Regions from separate parts of the Bacillus sp. Bwzl_19 genome, predicted to be linked through region 2. Evidence: predicted binding sites of a transcription regulator. Region 2 holds the regulator's gene; the other holds the start of a gene.
What was found. The regulator LexA, encoded in region 2, represses DNA repair genes until DNA is damaged. The targets are predictions, from matches to a motif close to CGAACATATGTTCG.
Positions count from the first base shown of each region.

Region 1: a site for LexA is predicted at 1,655-1,668, ahead of recA (recombinase RecA). Genes of this name have one in related genera too.

Region 1 covers NZ_CM142729.1:1,734,200-1,737,617, reverse strand. The annotation lists gene ACW5MY_RS09145 (serine hydrolase domain-containing protein) at 1-372, opposite strand, end outside; gene recA (recombinase RecA) at 539-1,582, opposite strand; gene ACW5MY_RS09135 (competence/damage-inducible protein A) at 1,754-3,004, opposite strand; gene pgsA (CDP-diacylglycerol--glycerol-3-phosphate 3-phosphatidyltransferase) at 3,022-3,418, opposite strand, start outside.
Region 2 covers NZ_JBUBKZ010000002.1:54,186-57,603, reverse strand. The annotation lists gene ACW5MY_RS19825 (YndM family protein) at 1-224, opposite strand, end outside; gene ACW5MY_RS19820 (hypothetical protein) at 381-809, shown strand; gene lexA (transcriptional repressor LexA) at 1,158-1,778, opposite strand; gene yneA (cell division suppressor protein YneA) at 1,935-2,246, shown strand; gene ACW5MY_RS19805 (YneB family resolvase-like protein) at 2,262-2,912, shown strand; gene ACW5MY_RS19800 (DUF896 domain-containing protein) at 2,981-3,214, shown strand; gene tkt (transketolase) at 3,381-3,418, shown strand, end outside.

The DNA of each region.
Region 1 (3,418 bases), on a different replicon from region 2:
GTTCTTAATTTTTTGTTTTCGGTCCGCATAGCCAAAACCTTTTTTCAGCACAACCTTTCCATCTTTTACGACCATTGCTGTGCCACTGAACCCGATCTGTTGCAAGTAATTGCTGATCTGTTTATTGTGATCGATTGATTTAGGTGTTTTCTCTTTTTGCGTCTTTTCTTTTTTTTGTTGAGTCTGGTCTTTTGAAGAATCAGATTGAGCAGCGGGAGCGCTTTTAACGGATTCCTTCTCCCGGTGATGCGCTGTGACGGTCCAGATCATAATAAAAACAGTGACAAGCAGCAGAAAAAGAAACAGCCCTCCCGTTTTCATCAACTTTTTCTTTCTATGTTTATTAATTCTTGTGCGGCGGGGGCTCGTCATCTTTTTTCCTCCTCAGATATAATTTCAACTTTCGCCATGATGTTAGACGAGTGAAGGGTGAAAAAAGTTGTAACATTTCAGATAAAATTTTCCGAAACAGCCAGTGTTTTTTGAAACACACAAAAAAAGAGCGGAAATTGCTTATTCCGCTCTTTTTATCGTGCTTTTATTCTTCGAATTCAAGCTCTTCCTGAACTTCTTCCGCTTTTTCCGTAACACCGTTATTGTCCAAACCGTAATGTTCACGGATTTGTTCTTGAATCATCAGCATGATGTCTTTATTTTCTTTTAAGAACTGCTTGGCGTTTTCACGGCCCTGTCCGAGGCGTTCTTCTTCATAAGAATACCACGAGCCGCTTTTCTGCACGATATCAAGTTCAGTTCCAAGGTCGATGATTTCCCCTTCTTTGGAGATTCCTTCACCGTACATAATGTCCACTTCAGCCGTACGGAACGGAGGAGCGACTTTGTTTTTTACGACTTTAATTCTCGTTTTATTCCCCATAACGTCGTTGCCCTGCTTTAATTGCTCGGCACGGCGCACTTCAAGACGCACGGAAGAATAGAATTTCAGCGCGCGGCCGCCCGGTGTCGTCTCCGGATTTCCGAACATAACGCCGACTTTTTCACGAATCTGGTTAATAAAGATTGCGATTGTTTTAGATTTATTGATGGCGCCGGAAAGCTTACGGAGCGCCTGAGACATGAGACGCGCCTGTAAACCGACGTGTGAATCACCCATGTCACCTTCAATTTCAGCTTTTGGAACAAGCGCCGCAACAGAGTCAACGACTACGATATCGACAGCTCCGCTTCGCACCAGCGCTTCAGCAATCTCCAGCGCCTGCTCTCCCGTATCCGGCTGAGAAAGCAGCAGCTCTTCGATATTGACACCGAGCTTTTGCGCGTACACAGGATCAAGAGCATGCTCGGCATCAATAAATGCTGCCTGTCCGCCTTTTTCCTGAACCTCAGCGATTGCGTGAAGCGCTACAGTCGTTTTACCTGAGCTTTCAGGTCCGTATACTTCAATAATCCGTCCGCGCGGGTATCCGCCTATTCCGAGAGCGGTATCAAGTGCAAGGGAACCGCTCGGCACCGTTGAAATTCTTGTATCCGTTTTTTCTCCGAGCTTCATGATGGAACCTTTGCCGAATTGTTTTTCTATTTGCTTAAGAGCCATATCTAAGGCTGCCTGACGATCACTCATTTATTTTTTTCCTCCTTTATCTTGCCACTACATATACTATACCTTGTTTACTGACATTTGCCAAGAAAAAAGCGAACGCATATTCGGATTTTTTCCGCGTTCGCTTTTCTTAAAAAGAGCATTATTCCCCTTGTAAAACTTAAAAATCAGAGAAAACGTCTCTTTAAAACTTTATTTTTGATCCAGCATTTTCAAAATAAGATGGCAGCCGTATTTAGCGGCGCGCTTTCTGACTCCGGTTCTTGAGCCGGCAAAGTTAAATTCGTGCACCTCTTCTTTGCCTTCAGCGGAAATACCGATAAAGACGAGGCCCGGGGCATGCCCTTCCTGCGGATCAGGGCCCGCAACACCGGTAAAGCTGATGCCGATATCGCTTCCGGTCAGCTTTCTTACACCGGCGGCAAGCTCTTTCGCGCACTCTTTGCTGACCGCTCCGCTTTCTGCGAGCGTTTCAGCTTTCACGCCGAGCACATTTTGTTTCACGCTGTCGGAATAGCAGACAACGCCCCCCGCAAATAGTTGAGAAGCGCCGCTTAAATCAGTCACCCACTCTGAAAACAGGCCGCCGGTAAAGCTTTCGGCAGAGGAAATCGTGATTCCGTTTTGTCTGCATGCTTTTGAAAGCTCCTTCACCAGCGACGTATCATCATATCCGTAGAAAAATTCACCGACACGTTCCAAAATGGCGGCTTCCGTTTCTTTTAAAAGCCGCTCGGTTTCTTTTTCGTCGGCATGTTTTGCCGTTAAACGCAGCGTGACCTCGCCGTCGGCAGCAAGCGGCGCAATCGTCGGGTTCGTCTGCGCATCAATGATATCTTCTAAGTCAGCTTCAAGCTGCGATTCACCGATTCCGAAAAACCGCAGCACGGTTGAAACGATCTTCTCATTTGAACCGAGCTTTTTAAGAAGCAGCGGCTTCCCTTCATTTTCAAACATCGGACGCAGCTCGCTCGGCGGCCCAGGGAGCAGCATATAAAGTCTTGAGCCGTGCTCTGCAAGCATTCCCGGCGCCATGCCGAAATGATTCGCCAAAACGTCTGAGCCCTCAATGACGAGTGCCTGTTTGCGGTTATTCGGCGACATTGTCCGTTTTGTTTTCGCAAAATACTCTTCAATCGACCGGAACGCTTCGTCATTCAGAACGAGCGGGCGCCCCAAAGTGTTTGCAATGGTTTCTTTTGTTAAATCGTCCTTGGTCGGTCCGAGCCCGCCAGAAAAAATAATCAGGTCTGAGCGCTCTTCCGCAATGCGGATGACTTGCTTAAGCCGCTCCGGATTGTCTCCGACAGCGGTATGATAAAACACATTTACACCGATTTCCGCCAGCTCTTTACTGATAAACTGCGCATTCGTATTGGCGATCTGGCCGAGCAGAAGCTCTGAGCCGACTGCAATGATTTCCGCTTTTTTTGCTATTTCCATCTTTACGTCCTTCTTTCTCAGTTAGATGTTTTTAACGCATCCCAGTTCTTCGCAAAATAATCCCAGCCGGAAATGACTGTGAAGAGCACGGCCACCCATAAAGCGATATCGCCGAATGGGAAAGAAACGAGCTCAAACGGAAGATTATGAAGCAAAAGCGCGGCAACAGCGATGATCTGGGCCCATGTTTTAATTTTCCCCAGCATATTGGCGGCTACGACTTCTCCCGTTCCTGCCAGGACAAGCCTTAACCCCGTTACGGCAAATTCGCGGCTGATGATGACGATGACCATCCACGCCGGCGCAAGGTCAAACTGCACAAGCGTAATTAATGCCGCGGACACCAGCAGTTTGTCAGCCAGCGGATCTAAAAATTTTCCGAAGTTTGTCACGAGGTTCAGCTTTCTGGCGTAG
Region 2 (3,418 bases):
ATCCATAATATAATGAATGAAATTCCGAAATCAGCTGCAGCGGCTGTGAAATTGCTTGTTCTCGGCAGAATCATGTAATCACCCGTAAAATAAGTGATCAAACTCAAGATCAATGTAATAAACAGAACGTTTAAAAAAGTTACTTGGTACATAAGATCCAGAACAATGTACAGCAAAGCAAGTGTGAGCGCTGTTTTAGAAGCGAAAGCAATTACGTGTTTCATTTGAACCACCTTCGTTATTTCGTTTATTCTTCATTGTAGGCAATCCGTAATTTTTTAAACTGGTATATTGTGGTTATAAAGTATGCGATTTCTTAAAATATGGATAGACGTCATTGTGTTCACGAGTTAAAATATGTAAAAAAAGGGGGATGCAAATTGAAAAGGTGCTGGATATGTATTGCTGTTTTTTTATTATGTTTTTGCGGAATACACTCAGCCAAAGCGGCTACCACTGAATTCGGATCAAAAACGAGCTTCACACTAGCGGGAAATGCAAAAGAGTTTTATATTGAAAATCCGGGGACTGTATCAGCTGACGATTACTTTTTAGGATACAAGTTCACCATTATGAACAACTCTTCATGCGGTTTAAACATGAAACTCCAGCGGATGGCGCTGAACGGAAATTTTTATACATTAAGTTCTAAAAGCTACAGCGGCAGCTGGTTAAATCTCAGTGCGCAGGATAAAAAATCAATTGACCCGTATCACAAATACAGGATTTTGATTGAAAGCTCTTCAAACATCTGTGAACCTGTCTATATTAAAGGGTTATACGGCGTAGAATATTATCATTTTGATTAAAAATTGATACCCGCTAAAAAGCAGCGGGATTTTTTACGCGTAATCAAAACACGTTGTACCATGTACTAAATATTCATATATAAATTTGATTTCCCGCCCCAAGTAAAGATGACATAAACAAATTCAGCCCGAACATCTATACAAAGTTGAAAATTATACAAAAAGTTTCTTTAGGGAAACATTATTTGTTGACTTCAAAAGTCAGATGTCGGATAATAAGAATGTAAGCATGATGTAAGTTTTTCCTCCTTAGCGGGTTCGTTTCTAAGCCAGGGCGAACCTGCTCTTTTTTATGCAAAAGAAAAACCCCTATGTGAGGGGTTTTACGATAAAAAAAGTTTAATAGAATTAATGGACGGCTCTGAATACGCCGATGACTTTCCCTAAAATGCTTACGTTTTGCAGGATAATCGGTTCCATCGTCGGATTTTCCGGCTGCAGCCGCACATAATTGTCCTCTTTATAGAAGCGCTTGACCGTCGCTTCATCATCTTCGGTCATAGCCACCACGATTTCCCCGTTATTAGCCGTGTTCTGCTGTTTGACAATGACGTAATCTTTGTCAAAAATGCCGGCGTCAATCATACTTTCTCCCATGATTTCTAACATAAATACATGTTCGCCCGGAGGAACCATCCGGTCAGGAAGCGGAAAATACTCATCGATATTTTCAACAGCCGTAATCGGAATACCCGCCGTCACTTTCCCGATTACCGGAACATTTACGACCTGGCTTTTCGGAATTTGGACTTCTTCTTCATCCAATACCTCAATTGCCCTTGGTTTAGTAGGGTCCCGTCTGATCAGGCCTTTTGTCTCAAGCCGTGCCAAATGTCCGTGCACGGTTGAACTGGAAGCCAGTCCTACTGCTTCTCCTATCTCTCTTACAGAAGGCGGATATCCTTTTGTTTTTACCTCTTCTTTAATAAAACGCAGGATATCAAGCTGCCTTTTTGATAGCTTCGTCATATTTCGCACCTCAAAACGTCGATTTTAAGTAGATTATAGCATGATTTTCCTGACAGTACAAACATAGGTTCGAAAAAAACGATTGACAGAAACATTTGTTCGTATATACTGAAAGATATAAAAAGCGAACAAACATTCTTATCGGAGGTTGTATAAATGGCGAAGGAATCTATCATATTTGTCGGACTGTTTACTGCGATTTTAAGTGCCGCTATTTTACTTGTTTCATGCGCGGGGAATGATCAGACGCTCAGCCAATATGTTAAAATAAAGGTTCAGGACGGCGATACTCTCTGGTCACTTGCGGATCATGTAGCAGAAAAGAAAAATATTAATAAAGAAGATTTCATTGAGTGGGTGACGGAGAATAATCATCTTCAAACTGCTGATATAAAGCCCGGAGACGAACTTATTCTTCCGGTTAAGAAGAAGCATCCGGCCGTATATCAGCTGGCCATTGTTAATTAGAGAGGAAAGAGAGAAATGAAGGCGATCATTTATGCCAGGGTTAGCACAAACAAAGAACAGCAGCAAACGTCTTTAAAAAGACAGGAAGAGGAGCTTAGGGAGATCGCTGCGGCAAACGGCATGGAAGTCGTAAAAGTCATTTCTGAGAAAGCAAGCGGTTACGAAATGGACCGCGACGGAGTATTTGAAATGCTTGATGATATTAAAAAATCACATATTGACGCGATATTGGTGCAGGACGAAACAAGGCTGGGAAGAGGAAACGCCAAGATCGCGCTTTTGCATTGTATTTACAGGGAAAACGTAAAAATATATACGATGGCTCATAAGGGTGAGCTGGAGCTTTCCGAAGCTGATACGATGGTACTCGAAATCGTCAGTATTGTTGAGGAGTATCAAAGAAAAATTCACAATATGAAGATCCGGCGGGGAATGAAAAGAGCCGTAAAAAACGGCTATAAACCTGAACGGAATCTGAAAAACAGGCATGAAAACAGCGGTAAAGAAAAAAAAGAGGTTCCGGTTTCGGAAATTATCAGACTGAGAGCCAACAAGCTCACCTTTGCAGAAATCGCAGCCACCTTAAGAGGATTTGGATATGATGTGTCCAAAGCCACGGTTCACCGGCGTTTTCAGGAATATACCGCAGACAGCGAAGGCAGCTGACGTGCATCAGTTGTAAAAACGACTACGTTTTAGTAGTATATAATCAACACGCACCAAAGGAGCTTATTATGATTTCTAAAGAAAAAATCGCGAGAATAAACGAATTGGCTCAAAAAGCTAAATCAAACACGATAACTGATGAGGAAAAAGCCGAACAGCAAAAGCTTCGCCAGGAGTATTTGAAAGGATTCCGCTCCTCAATGAAAAATACGCTTAAGAGCGTAAAAGTTATTGATCCGGAAGGTAATGATGTCACTCCTGAAAAATTAAAAAGGGAACAACAGAAAAATAATCTTCATTAAACAGAAAGAATACGGCAATACGTATTCTTTTTTCGTATATACTAATATCAGACTGTGCTTTACGACAATTTTCAACAAGTTTATCTCAAATTTAAGCTGAAAGAGTTGAGAAAAAGTCAGCATCGCTTTATGATGAAAAGGTACAACAATAAGGAAGGGGATTATAATGGATACAATTGAAAAGAAATCAGTTGCCACCATACG